Regions from separate parts of the Antrihabitans spumae genome, predicted to be linked through region 4. Evidence: riboswitches for the same ligand, from Rfam matches in the RefSeq annotation. Region 4 holds a riboswitch; each other region holds the start of a gene.

The links. A riboswitch is a leader RNA that binds a small molecule or an ion and turns the genes downstream of it on or off. The one in region 4 is predicted to bind S-adenosylmethionine.
Region 1: another riboswitch for S-adenosylmethionine. It lies ahead of metH (methionine synthase); the one in region 4 lies ahead of ACHIRB_RS22650 (aminotransferase class V-fold PLP-dependent enzyme).
Region 2: another riboswitch for S-adenosylmethionine. It lies ahead of ACHIRB_RS02155 (rhodanese-like domain-containing protein); the one in region 4 lies ahead of ACHIRB_RS22650 (aminotransferase class V-fold PLP-dependent enzyme).
Region 3: another riboswitch for S-adenosylmethionine. It lies ahead of ACHIRB_RS16390 (bifunctional o-acetylhomoserine/o-acetylserine sulfhydrylase); the one in region 4 lies ahead of ACHIRB_RS22650 (aminotransferase class V-fold PLP-dependent enzyme).

Annotation. Positions count from the first base shown of each region.
Region 1 covers NZ_JBIMSN010000016.1:49,693-55,430, reverse strand. The annotation lists gene ACHIRB_RS03640 (MFS transporter) at 1-1,024, opposite strand, end outside; gene ACHIRB_RS03635 (PAC2 family protein) at 1,045-1,938, opposite strand; SAM riboswitch class IV at 2,024-2,139, shown strand; gene metH (methionine synthase) at 2,244-5,738, shown strand, end outside.
Region 2 covers NZ_JBIMSN010000008.1:65,939-71,676, reverse strand. The annotation lists gene ACHIRB_RS02170 (HAD-IIA family hydrolase) at 1-433, shown strand, start outside; gene ACHIRB_RS02165 (transglutaminase-like domain-containing protein) at 481-1,284, shown strand; gene ACHIRB_RS02160 (O-succinylhomoserine sulfhydrylase) at 1,303-2,538, opposite strand; gene ACHIRB_RS02155 (rhodanese-like domain-containing protein) at 2,535-2,954, opposite strand; SAM riboswitch class IV at 3,007-3,122, opposite strand; gene ACHIRB_RS02150 (Rv0361 family membrane protein) at 3,191-3,688, opposite strand; gene ACHIRB_RS02145 (FAD-dependent oxidoreductase) at 3,912-5,303, shown strand; gene ACHIRB_RS02140 (amidohydrolase family protein) at 5,398-5,738, shown strand, end outside.
Region 3 covers NZ_JBIMSN010000062.1:231,925-237,662, forward strand. The annotation lists gene ACHIRB_RS16375 (bifunctional methylenetetrahydrofolate dehydrogenase/methenyltetrahydrofolate cyclohydrolase) at 1-108, shown strand, start outside; gene ACHIRB_RS16380 (DUF3017 domain-containing protein) at 173-418, shown strand; gene metX (homoserine O-acetyltransferase MetX) at 429-1,568, opposite strand; gene ACHIRB_RS16390 (bifunctional o-acetylhomoserine/o-acetylserine sulfhydrylase) at 1,565-2,860, opposite strand; SAM riboswitch class IV at 2,942-3,051, opposite strand; gene ACHIRB_RS16395 (NADP-dependent isocitrate dehydrogenase) at 3,264-4,487, shown strand; gene ACHIRB_RS16400 (MFS transporter) at 4,565-5,738, shown strand, end outside.
Region 4 covers NZ_JBIMSN010000106.1:115,418-121,155, forward strand. The annotation lists gene ACHIRB_RS22625 (YbaK/EbsC family protein) at 1-336, shown strand, start outside; gene ACHIRB_RS22630 (putative leader peptide) at 401-469, shown strand; gene ACHIRB_RS22635 (flavin reductase family protein) at 624-1,091, shown strand; gene ACHIRB_RS22640 (hypothetical protein) at 1,143-1,712, opposite strand; gene ACHIRB_RS22645 (putative leader peptide) at 1,795-1,923, opposite strand; gene ACHIRB_RS22650 (aminotransferase class V-fold PLP-dependent enzyme) at 1,901-3,235, opposite strand; SAM riboswitch class IV at 3,284-3,401, opposite strand; gene ACHIRB_RS22655 (aminoglycoside phosphotransferase family protein) at 3,524-4,438, shown strand; gene ACHIRB_RS22660 (LysE family translocator) at 4,486-5,103, shown strand; gene ACHIRB_RS22665 (carotenoid oxygenase family protein) at 5,155-5,738, opposite strand, start outside.

The DNA of each region.
Region 1 (5,738 bases), on a different contig from region 4:
AGAGCGGTGTGAGCAGCACCGGCGCGAGCGCCTGCCCCGAGAAGCGCAACGACTGCACAACCGAGAGCGCGCCGCCCTGATTCGGTCCGCGCAGGCCGAGTACCGCTGCATTGACGCCGACGAGGATGCCCTGACCCGCAACGCCTGCGGCGGCCCACGCGGCAGCGGCGACGACGAGCAGTCCGGCGGTCCCCGCGAGCGTGACGAGAACGGCACCGCAGGTGGCGCCGATCAGTACCGACCGGCGCGCACCGATCCTGTCGATCGCATTTCCGACGGGCCGGGCGGCGATGATTCCTGCGATTCCGAAGCCGGTGAGCAGCAGGCCACGCTGCGTGGGGCCGAGGCCGAACGCATCCTCGGCGCGGAAGGCGACCAGAAAGTTCAGACCGCCGAGTGCGCCCCATCCGAGGAACGCGACCAGTCCGATGCGTACGACATCCGGCCGTAAAGCTTGGCGCAGCTTCACTTCGCGTCCCGACACCTGTGCGCCGGTGGGCAATCCGACGATTCCCAATATCGCTGCGACCACAGCAACGGCGACGAACGCGAGCCGCCAATTCACCTCTGCCGCAAGCCCGCCCACCAGCGGCGCCGTCGTCTGGCCTGCTGCCTGCAGTGCCGAGAACGTGCCGAGCGCACGACCGAGCCGCGCCTTGGGAGTTATCGACGCAAGCGATGCCAACAGCAGGGGAGTGGTGAAGGCATTCGCGCACCCCTGAATTGCTCTCGGTACCAACAGAAACGACAGACTCGGTGCGACGACGCAGGCCAGCGACGCGACGACGTACACGGCGTAAGCGATTCGGACAGTGCGGAATTGACCCCAGCGTGCACCGAGTGTGCCGGAGACCAACATCAAGATTGCGAAGGGGAACAGGTACGCCGCGAGCGTCGATGCTGCTGCGGGAGAGCTGACGCCGAGGTCGTTGCCCATCTCCGGGAGCATCGCCGTGACGACTCCGCCACCGAACGGTCCGAGAAACCCACCCGCGTAGAGGGCGAGCGTGCGGAGGCGACTCACGCTGTGGTCCTCACCCGTGGTTACAGTCCGAAGCTGCCAGGCCCGCGCCGGCGAAGGTACTTTTCGAATTCGGCTGCGAGCGCATCGCCGTCGATCTTGGAGATGGCGTCGGAGATGTCGATCTCGGCGTCGCCACGTTCTTCCAGCGAGCGGACGTACTCGGCGATTTCTTCGTCCTCGGCCGTCATCTCCGTGACCGCCTCTTCCCAATCCTCGGCCTGGGTCGGTAGTTCACCGAGCGGAACCTCGACGTCGAGCACGTCCTCGACCCGCTGCAGCAAGGCGATCGTCGCCTTCGGATTGGGCGGCTGCGACACGTAATGCGGAACGGCCGCCCAGAACGACACCGCGGGAACACCCGCCTTGACGCAGTGGTCCTGCAGCACGCCGGTGATGCCGGTCGGGCCCTCGTACCTGGTCTGTTCGAGTTTGAACTGCTCGGCGGCCTCTTTGCTGTAGGCCGAACCGGTGACCGGAACCGGGCGGGTGTGCGGGGTATCGGCGAGCAGCGCGCCGAGGATCACGACGGTGCTGACGCCGAGTTGCTCGACGAATTCGAGCAGATCGTCGCAGAAACTGCGCCAGCGCATGTTGGGCTCGATACCGCGAAGCAGCACAACATCGCGTTCGCTACCGGGAGGCGAACACACCGACAGCATGGTCGACGGCCACTGGATCTCCCGGGTGACGCCGTCGATCTGCTTCACCGTCGGTCGATTTACCTGGTAGTCGTAATAATCCTCGGAATCGAGCTCTGCCAGCGGCTCGGCATCCCAGATCAGTTCGAGATGCTCGACTGCACCGCTTGCCGCATCACCGGCGTCGTTCCAGCCTTCGAACGCCGCGACGAGGATCGGATCGCGCAGCGTAGGCAGATCGAGGTCGGCTACGACCGGGAACTCTTCGGAACTCACCGACACAGCCTACGACCAGGGCGGGTCCGCCTCTTCACATAGCGCCGTTTGACAACGAAAGCCATCCCCTGCCAGCCTTGACGTTGGTCATGAGTACCAGCGCACAGCCCCGGCTCGCTGGTCGGCAACCCTCCGCCACGGTGGGGTGCTCCGGGTGACGACCAGGCCGCACGTCCGATTCGGGTGCGGCAAGCGTGGATAGACGAGGGGATGTGCCGATGGTTGCCGCTGCACCGCGTAGTTCTGGCCGTGAGCCGGATACGTCTGAAGATCACACTGTTGAGGCCCCCACTATTCTGGAGCGCATGTCTTTGCCACTGCACTCTGCACTGCTCGATGCGCTCGATCAGCGTGTTGTCATCGGCGACGGTGCGATGGGCACGATGTTGCAGGCTGCCGACCTCACCCTCGACGATTTTCTCGGGCTGGAGGGCTGCAACGAAATTCTCAACGACACGCGCCCCGATGTGCTCAAAGACATTCACCGCGCGTATTTCGAAGCGGGCGCCGACGCAGTCGAGACGAACACCTTCGGCTGCAACCTGCCGAACCTTGCCGATTACGACATCTCCGATCGCATTCGTGAGCTGTCCGAGAAGGGCACTCAGCTAGCGCGCGACGTTGCCGACGAGATGGGTCCAGGTCGCGACAGGATGCCACGTTTCGTCCTCGGTTCGATGGGCCCCGGCACCAAGCTGCCCACCCTCGGACACGCCCCGTACGCCGTGTTGCGCGACGCCTACACGGAGTCCGCGCTCGGCATGATCGACGGTGGTGCCGACGCCATCCTGATCGAGACGTGTCAGGACCTGCTGCAGGTCAAGGCCGCGATCATCGGCAGCCAGAACGCGATGGCAAAGCTCGGCAGGCGGCTGCCGATCATCACCCACGTCACTGTGGAAACAACCGGAACCATGCTGGTCGGCAGCGAGATCGGCGCCGCGCTGACGGCTATCGAGCCGCTCGGCGTCGACCTGATCGGGCTCAACTGCGCAACGGGACCCGACGAGATGAGCGAGCACCTCCGCCATCTTTCGAAGTACTCGAAGCTGCCGGTGTCGGTGATGCCGAACGCAGGTCTGCCAGTCCTCGGTGCCAACGGCGCGGAATACCCGCTGTCACCGGAAGAGCTGGCAATCGCACTGAGTGGTTTCGTACGCGAATACGGTCTGGCGTTGGTCGGCGGCTGTTGCGGCACAACGCCAGAGCACATTCGTCAGGTTGCGGCGGCCGTGCGCGATGTCGAGCGGGGCACGCGTAAGCACATCAGCGAGCCTGGCGTTTCTTCGCTCTACACGGCAGTGCCTTTCGAGCAGGATGCCAGCATCCTGATGATCGGCGAACGTACGAACTCCAACGGCTCCAAGGCTTTTCGTGAGGCGATGCTTGCCGAGGACTACGAGAAGTGCCTCGATATCGCGAAGGATCAGACGCGCGACGGCGCGCACATGCTCGACCTCAACGTCGACTACGTTGGCCGTGACGGTGCCGCGGACATGTCTGCTCTCGCAAGCAGATTGGCGACCGCGTCGACGTTGCCGATCATGCTCGACTCCACCGAACCCGCTGTGCTGAAGGCTGGTCTAGAACACCTCGGCGGGCGTTGCGCGGTCAACTCCGTCAACTACGAGGACGGCGACGGACCCGATTCGCGCTTCCAGCAGATCATGTCGCTCGTGAAGGAACACGGTGCGGCGGTCGTCGCGTTGACGATCGACGAAGAGGGTCAGGCGCGTACCGCCGAGTGGAAGGTCCGGATCGCCGAGCGGCTGATCGCGGACATCACCGGCAACTGGGGATTGTCGGAGAGCGACATCATCATCGACGCTCTCACGTTCCCGATCTCGACGGGCCAGGAGGAGGTCCGGCGCGACGGCATCGAGACGATCGAGGCCATCCGCGAGATCAAGCGGCTGCATCCGGAGATCCACACGACACTCGGGCTTTCCAACATCTCGTTCGGCCTCAATCCCGCTGCGCGGCAGGTGCTCAACTCCGTGTTCCTGAACGAGTGCATCGAGGCCGGTCTCGACACCGCGATCGTGCATGCGTCGAAGATCCTGCCGATGGCGCGGATCCCCGAGGAACAGCGGCAGACCGCACTCGACCTCGTTTACGACCGTCGCCGCGACGACTACGACCCGCTGCAGACGTTGATGGCGCTGTTCGAAGGCGTCTCGGCGGCCGATGCCCGTGAGTCGAGAGCCGAGGAGTTGGCCAAGCTGCCGCTGTTCGAGCGGCTGGAACGCCGGATCGTCGACGGTGACCGAAACGGTCTCGACGTCGATCTCGACGAGGCGATGCTCACCAAGAAGCCCCTCGAAATCATCAACGAGACGTTGCTGTCCGGGATGAAGACGGTCGGCGAACTGTTCGGCTCCGGTCAGATGCAGTTGCCTTTCGTGCTGCAGTCTGCCGAAGTGATGAAGGCTGCTGTCGCCTATCTGGAACCTCACATGGAGGCGACCGACGACGACGGCAAGGGCCGCATGGTGATCGCGACCGTCAAGGGCGACGTCCACGACATCGGTAAGAACCTGGTCGACATCATCCTGTCGAACAACGGCTACGAGGTCGTCAACCTCGGTATCAAACAACCGATTGCGTCGATCCTCGATGCCGCGATCGACAAGAAGGCCGACGTCATCGGTATGTCCGGCCTGCTCGTGAAGTCGACAGTCGTGATGAAGGAGAACCTGCTCGAACTGAACGCCAAGGGTGTTGCGGGGCAGTTCCCCGTCATGCTCGGTGGCGCGGCGCTCACACGGTCCTACGTCGAGAACGACCTGACCGAGGTGTACGACGGCGAAGTCAGTTACGCCCGTGACGCTTTCGAAGGTCTGCGGTTGATGGACACCATCATGACGCGCAAACGCGGCGGTGGACCCGATCCGGACAGCCCCGAAGCGATCGCGGAACGTGAGAAGGCGGCCGAACGTAAAGCGCGGCACGAGCGTTCCCGCAAGATCGCCGAAAAACGAAAGGCCGCAGAGGTTCCCGTCGTTGTTCCCGAGCGCTCCGACGTCGCGGCAGATCTTCCTGTGCCGACACCGCCGTTCTGGGGGAGTCGCATCGTCAAAGGTGTTGCGCTGTCCGAATATTCGAATCTGTTGGACGAACGTGCTCTGTTCCTCGGCCAGTGGGGACTGCGCGGTCAGCGGGCAGGCGAAGGCGCGACGTACGAGGAGCTGGTCGAGTCGGAAGGACGTCCGCGCCTGCGGTACTGGCTCGATCGCCTCACCAGCGACGGCATCCTCGCTCATGCCGCGGTTGTCTACGGCTACTTCCCGGCCGTGTCCGAGGGTGACGACGTGATCGTGCTCGAGAGCCCGGAACCCGATGCGGCGGAACGGTATCGCTTCACGTTCCCGCGCCAGCAGCGCGACCGCTTCCTGTGTATCGCCGACTTCGTCAGGTCGAGGGAGAAGGCCGTTGCGGACGGTTCCGTCGACGTGTTGCCGTTCCAATTGGTGACGATGGGTCAGCCGATCGCAGATTTCGCCAACGAACTTTTCGCTGCCGACTCCTACCGCGACTACCTCGAGGTACACGGCATCGGTGTACAGCTGACCGAAGCTCTCGCCGAGTACTGGCATCGCCGCGTCCGTGAGGAATTGGTGCTCGGCGGTCACAGTCTCGCCGAGGACGACCCGTCCGATGTGTCGGAGTACTTCAAGCTCGGCTACCGCGGCGCCCGTTACTCCTTCGGCTACGGTGCGTGCCCGGACCTGGAAGATCGGGCGAAGCTGGTTGCGCTACTCGATTCCGAGCGAATCGGTGTCGTGCTGTCGGAAGAGCTG
Region 2 (5,738 bases), on a different contig from region 4:
CGAAACGCGCACCTACTCCTTCGAGGCCATCACCAAGGCGATTCGCCTCGTCGAGAACGGCGCGCGGTTCATCGCGACCAATCCGGACGCAACGGGTCCGTCTCGTGAAGGTTCACTGCCCGCAACGGGATCGGTCGCTGCCCTCATCACGCGGGCCACCGGCCGCGAACCGTACTACGTCGGCAAACCGAACCCGCTGATGATGCGCTCGGCGCTGCGCGCGATCGGCGCACATTCCGAGCACACGTTGATGATCGGCGACCGGATGGACACCGACGTCGTCTCCGGGCTGGAGGCGGGACTGCGGACGATTCTCGTGCTCACCGGAATCTCGACCCGGCAGAGTGTCGAGTCGTTTCCCTATCGTCCGACGCTCGTTCTCGACTCGGTCGCCGACCTCATCGGACGAACGCGAAATCCGTTCGAAAGCTGATCGCACCCAGCGCGGGGAGCCCCGACCGCTACTGGCACGATCGAGGAGTGAAGCGCGACGTATCTGCCCATCTCGATGTCGATATCAGAGCTGCGACAACCCTCGAATTCCAAATTGCCGTTGCGAAGCTGCCAGGCATCGAGGTGACCGAGTCGTTGTCGTTCACTCACGACGGCAACCCGGTGGAGGCTGCGGAGATAATCGGCTTGCACGGCACCAGGATTCACAAATTCGAGGTCGGCGAAGGCAATCTCGTTGCGAGCTATCACGCGAGCGTCACCGGTCGCGCCGAACCCGACGAGGCGACCGACTACGACCTCTCGGTCTATCTACGGCCGAGCCGCTACGCCGAGGCCGACAAGTTCTTCGGTTTCGCCGCAAAGGAATTCGGCCAGTACCGCGACTCCGAAACACTGCTCGCGCAGATATCGGGGTGGGTGCGATCCCGGATGTTCTACGTGCCCGGCAGCAGCGATCCGATCGACGGCGCGGCAGACACTCTGCTGTCCGGCGCCGGGGTGTGCCGCGACTACGCACATCTGGTCGTTGCGTTTCTTCGTGCGATGAATGTGCCTGCCAGGGTGGTCGCGGTGTACGCGCCCGGCTGTGTCCCCATGGACTTCCATGCGGTCGCGGAGGCGTACGTCGACGGCGTGTGGCGCGTCGTCGATGCGACCGGTCTGGCACCACGGTCGACGCTGGTACGCATTGCTACGGGCCGCGATTCGGCCGATACGGCGTTTCTCGACAACCACAGCGGCGACATCTGGCTCAACCACGTCTGGGTCACGGTCGTCGTCGAGGGGATGCTGCCGATCGACGACATCACCGAGTTGGTGTCCCTCGGCTAGCTAGGCCAGCTAGCCGTGTTAGCTCAGGGCTTGATCGAGATCGCCGAGCAGGTCTTCGATGTCTTCGAGGCCGACCGAGATCCGGACCACCGAATCGGTGATGCCGATCGCCGCGCGGCCTTCGGGTCCCATTGCTCGGTGCGTCGTCGTCGCCGGATGTGTGATCAGCGATTTCGCGTCGCCGAGGTTGTTGGAGATGTCGACGATGCGAAGGGCGTCGAGCACTTCGAATGCACGCTTCTTGCCCATACCGTCGGGTGCGTCGAGTTCGAACGTGACGACCGTTCCGCCGCCGCTCATCTGGGTCCGGGCAAGCGCATATTGTGGATGCGATTCCAGGTACGGATATTTCACCCAACGGATCGCGTTGTGGCCTTCGAGGAACTTCGCGATGGTCAGCGCGGATTCGGTGGAGTGCCGAACGCGCAGCGGCATCGTCTCCAGTCCCTTGAGCAGGGTCCAAGCGTTGAAGGGGCTCAGCGCCGGACCGGTATGCCGCATAAGGGTTTTGACGGGTCCGTCGATGTAGTCCTGCGAACCGAGGATCGCGCCGCCGAGCACTCTGCCCTGACCGTCGATGTGCTTGGTGCCCGAGTACACAACGACGTCGGCGCCGAGTTCGAAGCTGCGCTGCAGCAGCGGCGTCGCAAAAACGTTGTCCAGCACAACTTTTGCGCCCGCTGCATGCGCGAGCTCGACGACCCGCGGAACGTCGACGAGTGACTGCATCGGGTTGGACGGCGTTTCGAAGAACACAGCCGCCGTCGGTACCGACAGTGCCTGCTCCCACTGGTCGAGGTCGTCACCGTCGACGAAGACGGTCTCGACACCCCAGCGCGGCAGGATTTCGTTGCAGACGACGAAACACGAGCCGAACAGACTGCGCGCTGCGACCAGACGATCGCCTGCGCCGAGCAGTGCACCGAGTGCGGTGAACACGGCAGCCATGCCACTCGCGGTGGCGAAACATGCCTCTGCACCGTCGATGAGCCGCATACGTTCTTCGAACATCGCAACCGTCGGGTTGCCGTAGCGCGAGTAGACGAAATGATCGACTTCGCCGGTGAACGCGGCTTCGGCAGCTCCAGCGCTCTCGTAGACGAAGCCGGACGTCAGATACAGGGCCTCGGCGTTCTCTTCGAAACCCGAACGCATCAGTCCGCCACGGACGCCGATGGTCGCGGGACCGACTCCCGCCGGGAGTGGCTTCTCGAACGCTCCACCGGTCGGGCGGCTGATCTTGCCGTCACTCATGACTGCGTCCAGGGCAACCCGATGGCACGCCAACCGATCGCGCCGCGGTGGCCGTCTGCGTCGATCGGGCCTTCGAAACCTTCGAGAATGTTGTAGGACGGGCCGATCCCTGCCGCGGTGGCTGCCTTTGCCGCGCCGACCGATCGTTGACCCGAACGGCAGAGAAACACGACCGGCCGTTCGACTCCGGGTGTGAGACCTGCCTCTTTCAGCTGGTCGACGAAGTTGTCGTTGCGTGCGCCGCCCGGGTAGCCGACCCATTCGACCAGCAACGACTTGCGGCCGATCGAGGTGGTGTCGGCGACGCCGACGAACTTCCATTCGGCCTCGGTGCGGACGTCGACGAGCACCGCGTCGGGGTGCTCGGTCAACAGATCCCACGCCTGCTGCGGAGTGATATCGCCTGCATAGCTCACGTCATGCGCCTTTCACAATGCCCTGGACTCGCCGGCACTGCACTGGCCTTGGAGTCCGCGCTTGCCGCGTCCGGAATTGAAGCACGGCCAGGTCGTCACCCGGAGCACCCCACCGCGGAGGAGGGTTGCCGACCAGCTAGCCGGGGCTGTTCGCTGGTACTCATGACCTCAGCAGAGGATCGCTCGCTACCCGTGCTTCTGTCAACTTCTGCGTATGCAATCGCGAGTAATTGCGATCAGTTGCACACCAGCCAGCCGCCATCGCTGCGGACGAAGTTCCATTCCGCGACCGGCAGGTCCTTCTCGTCGGCAGCGACGGTGACGTCGGCCTTTGCGCGGTCGCCGTCGACTTTCACGTTCTCGACCTTGCTGTAGGTGATCTTGTCGCCACCGGGCTTCACGACGAAGGCATTGTCGTCGAAACCGGGACAGACAGCACCCTTCAACTGCGCATCCTCACCGTTGCGAGCCTTGATGTAGGCAATGGTCGCCTGGTCGACGCGCTGCGCTTCGGAGACGTTCTCCTCGGCAGGTGACACGATGCCGCCGATGACGATGGCCGCGATGATCGCCGCTACGACCGCGACGGCAGCGATGAACGGGACGGGGGTGCGCTCCCACTTGGACTCGGTGTCGGCGCCCTCGACGACCGCATTCGTGTCTGCGGAATCCGCGGCGACCTGCTGCGCTGCCTCGTCGCCCCTGTTGTTGCGCTTCTTCTTCTTGGCGGTCACGAGGGAATCCTCCACGGGCGCCGCGTGTGGGGCAAACGCGCACCCTGCAAGTCGGCGTGCGGGGTGACGATAGACTTCAACGGCTGAGCCTGCCGCGCACATCTCCCGAGCGGATCGGTTCGGCCGTTGCTTTGGCAGATTAGAGATTTGGCTAATTAGGCTTAGCTAAGTTTAAGCTCGCGTCAGCGAACGTCCATTTCGTCGAAAAGGTGCACGGTAGAAGATGACAGACCAGTCTCGAGCGGCTCAGTCGCCCGCCCAGTCCCGTCCGCTTCGCGTGGCCATCATCGGCGCAGGTCCGGCAGGTATCTACGCCGCTGACGCGCTGATGAAATCCGACGCCGAGGTCAGCATCGACCTCTTCGAACGTATGCCTGCACCGTTCGGCCTCATCCGCTACGGCGTCGCACCCGATCACCCGCGCATCAAGGGCATCATCACCGCACTGCACAAGGTGCTCGACAAAGAGCACGTTCGGCTGCTCGGCAACATCGACTACGGCACCGACATCGATTTGACGACGCTGCAGCGTTTTTATGACGCCGTGATCTTCTCCACCGGCGCCAACGCCGACCGCGCACTCGAAATCCCCGGCGTCGATCTCGAAGGCTCCTACGGCGCCGCCGACTTCGTTTCCTGGTACGACGGGCACCCCGATGTGCCCCGCAACTGGCCGCTCGAGGCCGAGAAGGTCGCTGTTCTCGGTGTCGGCAATGTCGCTCTCGACGTCGCCCGTGTGCTCGCCAAGACCGGCGACGAGCTGCTGCCGACCGAAATCCCCGCCAACGTCTACGAAGGCCTCAAAGCGAACAAGGCCGTCGAAGTGCATGTGTTCGGTCGCCGCGGACCCGCGCAGGCCAAGTTCACGCCGCTCGAACTGCGCGAACTCGATCATTCCCCGACGATCGAAGTGATCGTCGACCCCGAGGACATCGACTACGACGCAGGTTCGGAAGCGGCTCGCCGCAACTCCAAGATCGTCGACATGGTCGCAAACACCATCCAGGACTGGGCGATCCGCGACGTCGGCAACCGCCCCCACAAACTGTTCCTGCACTTCTTCGAATCGCCGACCGAAATCCTCGGCAAGGACGGCAAGGTCGTCGGACTGCGGACCGAACGCACCGAACTCGACGGCACCGGCAACGTCCGCGGCACCGGCAAGTTCAAGGAATGGGAGATCGGCGCCGTCTACCGCGCTGTCGGGTACCTGTCGCAGAACGTCTCGGACCTGCCTTTCGACGATCAAGCCGGGACCGTGCCGAACGAAGCGGGCCGGGTGCTGGACGACGAAGGCAACCACGTCGCCGCGACCTATGTCACCGGCTGGATCAAGCGTGGCCCGGTCGGACTCATCGGCCACACCAAGGGCGATGCGAACGAGACTGTGGCATGCCTGCTCGATGACAGCGAAAGCTTCACCGGCGCAACGGAACCCGAGGAAAGCTCGATCATCGAATTCCTGGAGAGCAAGTCCATTCCGTTCACGACGTGGCAGGGCTGGTACCGCCTGGACGCCCACGAACGTTCCCTCGGTGAGCCGGAGGGCCGCGAACGTATCAAGGTCGTCGAGCGCGAAGACATGCTCCGCGCCAGCGAGCCGCACAAGGCCTAGTAGCGAGCAGCCTGATCCCCCACCTGCCTCGTCCGGGCGTGAAATACGCCGCATCTTGGCTTGCCCGCTTGGCTTGTGGGGCATGCTTAGAGCTGTGTTCGACGCCCATCTTCACATCATCGACCCGCGGTTTCCGCTGGTCGGAAACAACGGCTATCTTCCGGAACACTTCACGATCGCCCAGTACCGCGAGCGGATGAGCGGTTTCGGCGTCGAAGGCGGTGCCGTCGTCAGCGGGTCGTGGCAGGAAACCGACCAGACCTACCTGGTGGCAGCTCTTGCCGAGCTCGGCGACAGCTGGGTCGGGGTGACACAACTAGACCCCGATGCGACCGACGACGACATCGTCGAACTCGATCGGGCAGGGGTACGTGCGATCCGTTTCAACCTCAAGCGCGGAGCCATCGATATCGCCGGGTTGACCCTGCAGGCCTT
Region 3 (5,738 bases), on a different contig from region 4:
GACGTCGCCGATGTTGCAGGCTTCCTCTCACCGAACCCGGGTGGTGTCGGACCGCTCACTCGCGCATTCCTGCTGTCCAATGTCGTCGAACGGGCCGAACAGGAATGACGAGCAAGTGACGAGCCGGACCGGCCGCAGTCGCATCGTGCTGTACGTCCGCTGCCACCTCCCGATGGTGGTGGTCGTCGCGGTCGTCGCACTTGCCGTCGTGTTCATCCTGTCCGAACGGTGGCGTCGCGGAGCATTGGTGTTCGGCTCGGCGACCCTGCTCGGCGCGGCGTTTCGGCTGTGTCTACCGACCGATCGCGTCGGGCTGCTCGCAGTCAGGGGTCGATGGTTCGATGTCGGCGCGATGACAGCGGTTGGCGCGGCAATCGTTCTGCTTGCTGCATCGATCGATCCGCTCGGCACGGGTTAGCGGCAAAGATCTAACCCCGTCGCGCGAGTTCCATCGTCTCGTCCAGCAGTGTTGCGACCGCTGTCGCTTCGGTGAGGAAGCCGTCGTGACCGTCCTTCGAATGCACGATCTCCAGCCCACGACAACCCGGTAGGAGGTCTGCGAGTTCCTGCTGGGTCCGCAGCGGGTACAGGCGATCGGAGTCGACACCGCCGACCACACACGGCACCTGCGTTGCACGAAGCGCGGCTTCGACGCCACCTCGGTTGCGACCGACGTCGTGGCGGTTCATCGCCTCGGTCAGCAGGACGTAGGTTGCGGGATCGAAGCGCGCGATCAGCTTCTCGGCCTGGTGCTCGAGGTAGCTTTCGACCGCGTAACGCCCACCCTCCCAGGGGTTTTCGTCCTCCTGCGAGAAGTTCTCGAAACGATGGTCGAGTTCGAACTCGGTCCGGTAGGTCAGATGTGCGATCCGGCGGGCGATGCCGATGCCCGTCGTCGGAGTGCGGCCGGTGCCGTGATAGTCGCCGCCCTGCCAGTCCGGGTCGGCCTGAATCGCGGCGATCTGGGTCGTCTGTGTGCCGATCTGGTCGGCTGTCGCGCGAGCCCCGACGGCGAGCACAAGTGCGGAGGACACGCGATCGGGCGCACCGACCATCCACTCCAACACACGCATGCCGCCCATGGATCCGCCGACGACCGATGCGAGCCGCTCGACACCGAAGGCATCGGCAAGAGCGATTTCGGCCGACACCTGGTCGCGGATCGAGATTTCGGGGAAACGGGAACCCCAGACCTTGCCGTCCGGTGCGATCGAACCGGGGCCCGTGGTGCCGCGGCAGCCGCCGAGCACGTTGGTTGCCACGACGCACCATTCGTCGGTGTCGATCGGTGCGCCCGGCCCGACCATGCCGTTCCACCAACCGGGTGAAGGATGCTCGGAGTTCGCGGGACCGGTGATGTGCGAATCGCCGGTCAGCGCGTGCTCGACGAGCACGATGTTGTCCTTGTTCGGAGACAGCGCGCCCCAGCGTTGGACCGCGAGGGTGACCTCGGGAATCACTGCGCCGCTTTCGAGTACGACCTCGCCGATCGACACGCTGCCGAGCCGCCCGTCCGGAGGCGGCAGAACCGCCTCCGGACGTGCTGCTCGAGATTTACTCACTGTCAAGATGCTGCCGCCGTCAGCCCAACCTCGAGGTCGGCAAGAATGTCGGCGATACCTTCGATGCCGACTGCCAGACGGACGAGACCGGGGGTGACACCCGATGCGAGCTGTTCCTCGGGAGTCAGCTGCGAGTGGGTCGTCGAAGCCGGGTGGATCACCAGTGAACGCACGTCACCGATGTTAGCGACATGGCTGTGCAGCGTCAGCGCGTTGACGAAGCGCTTGCCTGCGTCGACGCCACCGGCCACCTCGAACGCCACGATCGCGCCTGCGCCCTTCGGCGCGAGCTTCTGTCCGAGCTCGTACCAAGGCGACGACGGCAGGCCTGCGTAGGCAACGGACGTCACCTCAGGACGGGCTTCGAGCCACTCGGCGACCGCCTTGGCGTTCTGGACGTGACGCTCGACCCGCAGGCTCAAGGTCTCGATACCTTGGCTGATCAGGAAGGCGTTGAACGGCGATATTGCCGCACCGAGGTCGCGGAGCAACTGGACACGGGCCTTCAAGGAAAAGGCCGGCGCGCCGAGATCGGCGAACACGACACCGTGGTAGCTGGGATCGGGTGTCGTGAATCCGGGGAAGCGACCCTGAGTCCAGTCGAACGTGCCACCGTCGACGATCACGCCGGCAATGGCGGAACCGTGTCCGCCGAGGTACTTCGTCGCGGAGTGCACGACGATGTCGGCGCCGTGCTTCAGCGGCTGGATCAGGTACGGCGTCGCGACGGTGTTGTCGACGATGAGCGGGATACCCGACTCGTGCGCGACGGCCGAGACACCGGGGATGTCGAAGATATCGTTCTTCGGGTTCGAGATCGTCTCACCGAAGAAGGCTTTTGTGTTCGGGCGGATTGCGGCGCGCCACTGCTCGAGGTCGTCCGGATCTTCGACGAACGACACCTCGATGCCGAGCTTGGGCAGCGAGTAGTGGAAGAGGTTGTAGGTGCCGCCGTAGAGGCGAGGGCTCGACACGATGTGGTCGCCGGCGCCTGCGATGTTCAGAATCGAGTAGGTCTCGGCGGCCTGACCCGATGCGACGAGCAGAGCTGCGACGCCGCCTTCGAGTGCCGCGACGCGCTGTTCGACGGCATCCTGAGTCGGGTTCATGATGCGGGTGTAGATGTTGCCAGGCTCGGCAAGTCCGAACAGGGCTGCGGCGTGGTCGGTGTTGTTGAACGTGTAGGACGTGGTCTGGTAGATCGGCAGTGCGCGCGCGTTGGTCGTGCCGTCGGGGACCTGGCCGACGTGAACTTGCTTGGTCTCGAAAGACCATTCGGGCGCAACGGATTCAGTCATGGAAACTCCAGAGAAAGGTAATGGGAATGCGGGGCGGGGGATGGGGTCTATCCGCTACAGCAACACATTTTGAAACCTCCTACGGCGCGCTTGCTCTCGACTGTCGAGGGCCTTGTCATCACCCGGGGCACCCCGCCGCGAAGGAGGGTTGCCGACCAGCGAGCCGGGGCTTGTCGCTGATGCTCGTGACCTGGCGAACATCGTATATGTCCGCTCCGAATAATCGAACTACCGGGGTTGGCAGATTGTGTTCCGACACGGACGACCGTCATGTTTAGCATTGATAGGCACGCTGACAGGCGCAGCCGTATACGTTGACTGTTGATGCCGCAAGCGCGCCCACAAGGTGCGTTCGCGGCCGCAGCACCGAGGGAAGACCTTCTCAGGAGGACGCGAAACACCCATGTCGAAGATCAAGGTAGAAGGCACCGTCGTCGAGCTCGACGGCGACGAGATGACGCGGATCATCTGGAAGTTCATCAAAGAAAAGCTGATCCATCCTTATCTCGACGTGAACCTGGAGTACTACGACCTCGGCATCGAATATCGGGACGAGACCGACGATCAGGTGACGGTCGACGCCGCCAACGCCATCAAGAAGCACGGTGTCGGCGTCAAGTGCGCGACCATCACGCCGGACGAAGATCGCGTCGAGGAATTCGGCCTCAAGAAGATGTGGCGTTCGCCCAACGGCACGATTCGAAATATACTGGGCGGCACGATCTTTCGTGCGCCGATCATCATCTCCAACGTGCCGCGGTTGGTCCCTGGCTGGACCAAGCCGATCATCATCGGCCGCCACGCGTTCGGCGATCAATACCGCGCGACCGACTTCAAGGTCCCCGGGCCGGGCACCGTCACCATCACCTACACACCCGACAACGGCGACGAACCGATCCAGCACGAGTTGGTGCACTTCACAGAGGAAAGCCTCGGCGGAGTCGTGCAGGGGCAGTACAACTTCAATCAGTCGATCATCGACTTCGCGCGGGCCTCGCTGAATTACGGCCTGCAGCAGAACTATCCGGTGTATTTGTCCACGAAGAACACGATCCTCAAGGCGTACGACGGCCAGTTCAAGGACACGTTCCAGGACATCTACGAAAAAGAGTTCAAGGCCGAGTTCGACGCCGCCGGATTGACTTACGAACACCGCCTCATCGACGACATGGTCGCGTCGTCGATGAAGTGGGAGGGCGGCTACGTCTGGGCTTGCAAGAACTACGACGGCGACGTGCAGTCCGATACGGTCGCCCAGGGCTTCGGCTCCCTCGGCCTGATGACCTCGGTGCTGCTTACGCCGGACGGCAAGACCTGCGAGGCCGAAGCGGCGCACGGTACGGTCACGCGGCACTATCGGCAGCATCAGGCCGGTAAGCCGACATCGACGAATCCGATTGCATCGATCTTCGCGTGGACCCGTGGACTGGAGCACCGGGGCAAACTAGACAGCACTCCCGACGTGATCGGCTTCGCGCAGGCGCTGGAAGACGTTGTCATCACGACCGTCGAGGGCGGTCAGATGACGAAGGACCTCGCACTGCTGGTCGGCGGCGATCAGGGTTATCTGACGACCGAGGAGTTCCTCGGCGCACTCGACGAGAACCTGCAGAAGGCATTGCGCTGATAGCCGCCTGTTGTCAGTGACCGACTTCACCGCCGCATCGGGATGATTTCCGCTCCTCGAGGCGGTTGTACGCAAGCGTGCCTACTACAACCGCGCCACGTGCTGAGCTGGCCAGCACCGACTCGGCCAACTCCGGAACCCGCCGCTGGGCGATGCTCGCCCTCGCGATGGGTGGTTTCGGTATCGGCACCACCGAATTCGTGGCGATGGGCCTACTTCCCGACATCGCGTCGGGCATCGGCGTATCCGAGCCGACCGCGGGCCATGTCATTTCCGCCTACGCGCTTGGCGTCGTCGTCGGAGCCCCGCTGCTTGCAGCCGCCACGGCACGCCTCCCGCGAAAGCTGGTCCTCATCGGCTTGATGGTCGCCTTCACCATCGGCAATGCCGCCACCGTGTTCGCGCCGAGCTACGAGTGGCTCATGGTCTCGCGCTTCGTCGCAGGCTTGCCACACGGTGCGTATTTCGGTGTCGCGTCCCTTGCCGCCGCGTCACTCGTTCCCGCTGGACAGCGAGCCAAAGCCGTTGCCACGGTGATGCTCGGCCTCAGCGTCGCGAACGTCGTCGGGGTCCCGGCCGCCGCTGCCCTTGGTCAACATTTCGGCTGGCGCAGCGCCTTTACGATCGTCACCGTCATCGGCGTTGCCACGGTCGCCGCGCTCGTGCGTTGGGTGCCGGACCTGCACGGCGTCGCCATAACGAATCCGATCACCGAACTCGGTGCACTGCGCCGCTCCCAGGTGTGGTTGACCCTTGCGGTCGGCACTGTCGGCTTCGGCGGCATGTTCGCCGTGTACACCTACGTCAGCACCACGCTGACCGACGTGGCCGGGTTGCCGATCGCCTGGGTTCCGGTCGTTCTGATGGTCTACGGCGTCGGGATGGTCGTCGGCAACATCGTCGGCGGCATCCTCGCCGATAGGGCGTTGATTCCCAGCCTCTTCGCGCTGCTGGCAACGATGGCCGTCGTGCTCGCGTTGTTCGTCGCTGCTGCGCACAACCCGTATACCGCAGTTGTCGGCGTGTTCGCCATCGGCGCGGCGGGAGCCGCTTTGGTCCCCGGGCTGCAAACCCGGCTGATGGACGTGGCGGCAGATGCGCAGTCGTTGGCCGCCGCGCTCAACCATGCGGCGCTCAACATCGCCAACGCAGCGGGTGCGTGGCTCGGCGGCATTGTCATCGCCGCAGGTCTCGGCTACACCGCGCCGGCAGCCGTCGGAGCGATGCTTGCCATCGCCGGATTGTTCGTAC
Region 4 (5,738 bases):
GGCGCGATCGCCAAGTCGCTGGTGTTTCTCCTCGACGACGATCCCATCCTGATACTCGTCTCGGGCGCTCACAACGTGAACCTGAAGAACACGGGTGAGCGCCTCGAAGGCGAGTTGACGCGGGCTTCGGCCGACGTCGTCAAACATGCGACCGGTCAGCCGATCGGCGGGGTGGCCCCTGTCGGGCATCCGACGAATCTGCCGACCTACCTCGACAATGCGCTGGCCAAGTTCCCCGAACTATGGGCTGCGGGTGGGCATCCGAACACGTTGTTCCGTTCGTCGTTCGCCGAGTTGCTACGAGTCACGGCAGGGTTGGCGATAGACGTCGACTAGCCTTTCGCTCGAGGGTTTCGTAACCCGTTTCGCCCCTGCGACCTGCTGATAATCTCGACGGATCATGGCGACAAGGGTCTGGCGGCGACTGCACGTAGACTTGTGCCGTACTTCAACGAGTATCTGTTCGTAGTCGTATCTACTCACGACCGAATATCACATCTCGCGCCCACGCCGGGCGGTCCGGAGTTACTGCTGTGTCCGAGCAAGCACATTCTCACGACGTGACCGAATTCTCTGTCCCCGACGACGCCAGTGGCATCACCAGCGATCAGTATCGATCGGCGATGCGGCACTTTCCTGCCGGCGTCACCATCATCACGCTCGATTCCGAGGCAGGCCCTGTCGGCTTCACCGCAACATCTTTCGCGTCGATCTCACTCGATCCGCCGCTCGTCTCGTTCAATATCGCGCACACGTCGTCGAGCATTCGAGCACTACATGCAGCGGACTCACTGGTGATCCACTTCCTCGGCGAACATCAGCAACATCTGGCGCAACGCTTTGCGAGGTCGGCGGATCAGCGCTTCGCCGACCGGTCGCTGTGGACGAAGCTGGACACACACGAGCCGGTGCTACACGGCACACCGCTGTGGTTGCGGGTCGTTGTCGATCAGCTGATTCCGATCGGCGATCACACCCTGGTCATCGGGTTGGTCACACGCGTCCACGACGAGACTGGCGACGAGCCGGCAGCGGCGCCGTTGCTCTATCACAACGGTCGCTACTACCGGCCGACTCCACTCGACGGCTAGGCGGCTCCGCCGCTCGTGAGTCCTTTCGGAGGTTGGGCCCTCCAAAAGGACTCACGAGGCGCGAAGCGCCCTGAGCACATCCGAGTTCACATCGGCACCGACTGCAACGCCACGCTGTCCAAGGCCCGGAACCACCTGCTGCACAATCAAATCCAACGAGCCAGGCAATTCGAGCGGGCGGATTGTGACACCGTCGGCGACCTCGGCGGTCCGGATGTCAGCGATCAATCCGACCAAGCCGGACGGCGTCCCGATGTAGGAGATCGAGTCGTTCCGACGACGGGTCAGCGGATCGGACTCGACCTCGGCGAGCCGACCCCGCGCGACCGCAGCGGTTGCGGCAACGATGGTTTCGATGTCGAGTAACACCGTGACCGATTCAGGGTCCCGGCCGCTGCCGATGAGGTCGGCACGAATGCCTTGCCGAATCCGCTGCGCCTCACGAAGGTCGGTCGCGGTGATGCGAACGACGGTCGGGGGGACCGCAACGAGATCCAGCGGCCCAGACGATCCGTGCGGGTTGGTCAGTTCGATCCAGTAATCAGCATGCGCTGGGCGACTTCTCAGTTCGAGCGCAACACGAAACGGACGGGTTGGAGCAAGGACAACCGACGATGACATGGGTACATTCCCTCGAAATGCGTGCGTGACGGGCTGAAGGGCGAAACGGATTCGAATGTGAAACAGTTCGAAAGCTTCGACCTCAACAGGTGCCGGACGCGGTGCGGCACAGATCGACATGTCGACGCTGGACGAGTCCCAGCCGACGTCCCTTCGATTCCCATGCCATAAGTGCGAGCGTACTCGCGCTACTTGCAGGCAGGCGAGCCATCTCCTCGCGGTGATCGAAACTGGGGACGCGGAAAGGATCTCGTGTCTGGGCTCGGATCCCAACGGCCGTCGATCTCTTCGTAATGCCAGGTCGCGCCGGTTTCGCACAGTGTGGTTACGGCGTTCACCAGGCGTTCGACGTCAGAGCTCGAGGTGCCGAGTCCGACGCTCGCCCTGACCGCCGCGGGAACTCCGAGTCGCGCGAGGAGCGGGTGCGCACAGAATCGTCCGTCACGTACGCCGATGCCGTGCTCCGCAGACAGATAGGCAGCAACGTAACTCGGGTCGTAGCCGTCGACCGTGAAGGTCACGATGCCGACGGCATCGGCAGTGTCGTCCCAGATCTGCAGAATCTTGATGCCGTTCAGTCGTTCCAGGCCGCGTCGAAGCCGATCGGACAGGTCGCGCTCGTGATCGGCAACGACGTCCCAATCGAGGGTGCACAGGTGCTCGCAGGCTGCCGCCAGCGCCGCCGCACCGATGACGTTCGGACTGCCTGCCTCGTGACGCTGCGGAGCAGGTGCCCACTCCGTGCTGGTGAGGCCGACTTCGCGGACCGCTCCCCCACCGGCGAGGTACGGTTCGGCAGCATCGAGCCAATCACGGCGTCCGACAAGGACTCCCGCGCCGAACGGCGCGTACAGCTTGTGTCCCGAAAAGGCGAGATAGTCGACGCCACTGCTCGCGAGGTCGATGCGACGGTGCGGCGCCAACTGCGCAGCGTCGACGAGAATCCTTGCGCCACAACTGTGTGCGATCTCGGCAAGCCGCGCGATAGGCAGTACTTCGCCTGTCACGTTGGAGGCACCGGTTACGGCAAGGAGCGCAGCGGGACGGCTGCACAATTCTGCGATCACACGGCGGACGGTCTCGTCGATCGTCGCGGCGGCAGTCACCACTCGACGCCCGTTCTTGTTCCAGGGCAACAGATTTGCGTGATGCTCGATATCGAGCACAACGGTGTCGCCCGGGACACAGGAGGCAAGGAGGTTCAACGAGTCTGTGGTGTTCCTGGTAAAGACGACGACCTGGTCGTCGGCGGCGCCGACAAAACGGGCGACGGATTCGCGGGCCCCTTCGTAGCAGTCGGTCGACACGCGAGACGCATAGCCGGCACCACGGTGGACACTTGCGTAGTACGGCAGCACGTCGGCAACGCAGTCGGTCACTGCAGCCAAGGCAGGCGCACTCGCCGCGTAGTCGAGGTTTGCGTACGTGCATTCGCCACCCTGCACGAGCGGAACCTGCAGGTCACAGCCTGAAACTCGGGCCAGCGGCGCACAGGCAACAGCGGCGGTCAATACAGCAGTCATCACGAAATCCCATCGTCCCAGGGACCCGTCGGTGGTTGTAAACCTCGGAGTCCGCGCTTGCCGCGCCCAGGTATTTGGACGTCAGCCAGGTCGTCACCCGGAGCACCCCACCGCGGAGGAGGGTTGCCGACCAGCAAGCCGGGGCTAAACGCTGGTACTCATGACCTGCGCCAAGATTGGCAGAACTCTCGCGAATTTGTCAACCGGGGCGCCGAGTCGTGAGTCCTTTCGGAGGTCGGGCCCGCCGAAAGGACGCACGAGGCCGGAGGCCCTGTACGTTGAAGCGACGTGAGCGAATTAGAGTTGCCATCCCTGCTGCTCGAGTCGGTGCAGGACGACGACGACGACGACCTGATCGCCCGCGGATTCGCCACGGTCGGGCGACGGACCTGGATCGAGCACCTGCCCGGCATCATCGACGAGTTGTCCGCGCGTTGGTCCCTCACAGTCGGTCGCCCGTTCCAACCTGGCGGGGTCGCATCCTGGGTTGCGAAGGCGCGCAACGACAATGGGGACCACCTCGTACTCAAAGTAGGGTGGCGGCACGAAGAGGCACTGCACGACGCCGACGCACTCCGAGTGTGGAACGGCAACGGCGCTGTGCGACTGGTCGATTCGGTGACAACCACAGACAGTTGCGCGCTACTGATCGAGGAATGCGATCCCGGGACCGCATTGTCTGCCGCACTGCCACCGCTGCAGCGAGACGAAGTGATAGCCGAACTCCTGCAACGCCTCTGGATCGAACCCGCGGCACCACATCCGTTCCGTCCACTGAGCAGTATGTGCGATCTGTGGGCCGACGAGTTCGACCTGAAATTGCAGGACGCACCCAGCTATGAACTCGACCCAGGCATCACAGCGGCGGGAATCGAGTTGCTCAGAACACTGCCTTCGACCGCAGATCGGCACGTACTGCTGTGCACCGACCTACATGCCGAGAACGTCCTCGCCGCTGCACGCGAACCGTGGCTCGCGATCGACCCGAAGCCTTACCTCGGCGACCCTGCCTACGACCCGATTCAGTACCTGCTCGACGCCTCCGACCGGCTCACCGCCGATCCTGAATCCTTCGTCGGACGGATGGCCGCGCTACTCGATCTGGACCGCGACCGGCTCCGACTCTGGCTGTTCGCGCGGTGTGTCCAGGAGTCGCTCGACAGCCCCGAACTGATAGCGGTCGCCGAGCAACTCGCCCCCTGAGCTCAAATGGTTTGCCAAACCGCCTACCAGTGCGTTCTCATCGCTGGGTGACGATCACCCTGCTCCTCAGCTTCGCCGGCCTGTGCGTGCTGCTGGCAGTAACGCCCGGACCGGACATGTTCTTGGTCGTTCGCTACAGCATCGCGGGAGTGCGACCGGGCCTGGCTGCAGCGGTCGGGTCCGCGTTCGGCGGGATCGCCTGGGCAATCGTTGTCGCTGCTGGCCTTGCCGCGTTGCTCGAGCAGTCGTCCGTGGCGTATCGGACACTCAAGATCGTGGGCGGTATCTATCTCGTCTACCTGGGTGTGCACGCTCTGTTGGAGCATCGACGCAATGCCGCCAAGTCCGGCGAACCGTTGACTGCGGTCGCGGCGTCGATGAAGTCGGCGGCCGCCGCAGGCTTCCTTTCGACCGTCTTCAACCCCAAAGTCGGCCTGTTCTACCTTGCTGTGGTTCCGCAGTTCGTCACCGACGTGACATTCGGAAACACCTTGACGCTAGGCGTAATCGAGGCCACGGTGGCCGGAACAGTCATGGCGGCGCTTGCCTTCGCGGCGTCACGCGCGGTCGTCGTCTTGAAGCGGCCCAAAGTTACTCAGTGGCTGGCCCGCGTGAGCGCGGGAATGCTTGCGGCCCTCGGCATCGGAACCCTCGCGTCGGCCTAGGCGGCTCCGCCGCTCGTGAGTCTTTTCGGCGGGCGGGCCCACCGAAAGGACTCACGAGGCCGAAGGCCAATTCGGCAAACTGTCACCGGAGGCCCAGGTGCTGTGGGTGCCACTGGAAATGCGCTCGGGCAACCGTAGCCGCGCGATCGGTCCGAGTGTGATGTCGGCCGCCGAGAAGATCAGACACTCGGAACGATCGTTGCCGACGTCGGTAGTGAGCGTGATCAAGTAGCCGTCATCCTCAGCCGTGGACCCGATTCGGGGCGCCATCGCGGTTTCACTGCCGAAGACGCCGTCTCCGAACGAGTAGTGCTCCTCATTTCCCGTCGTGCCGTCGTGTTTGAGCAGCCCGTCGAACAGGAAGAACCCCGGAACGCCGGTCGTGGCATAGGTGTAGCGATGCGGCCGACCGATGTAGTCGGGGTTCAGCATCGGGAACTCACTCAACGATTCGCTCAGCCGCTCTTCGGTCGTCGCGCCGGTCCGCATGTTCAAGCGCCATCGATGCAACCTCGTCTGCATACCGTCCAACGACAGGAACCTCGAAAGACGTTGGTAGTAGCTCGATTCGGGCGGCACCGACGGCTCGGGATTGTCCTGGAAGTAGCCCTCCAACACTATCTCGTCGCCGTCCT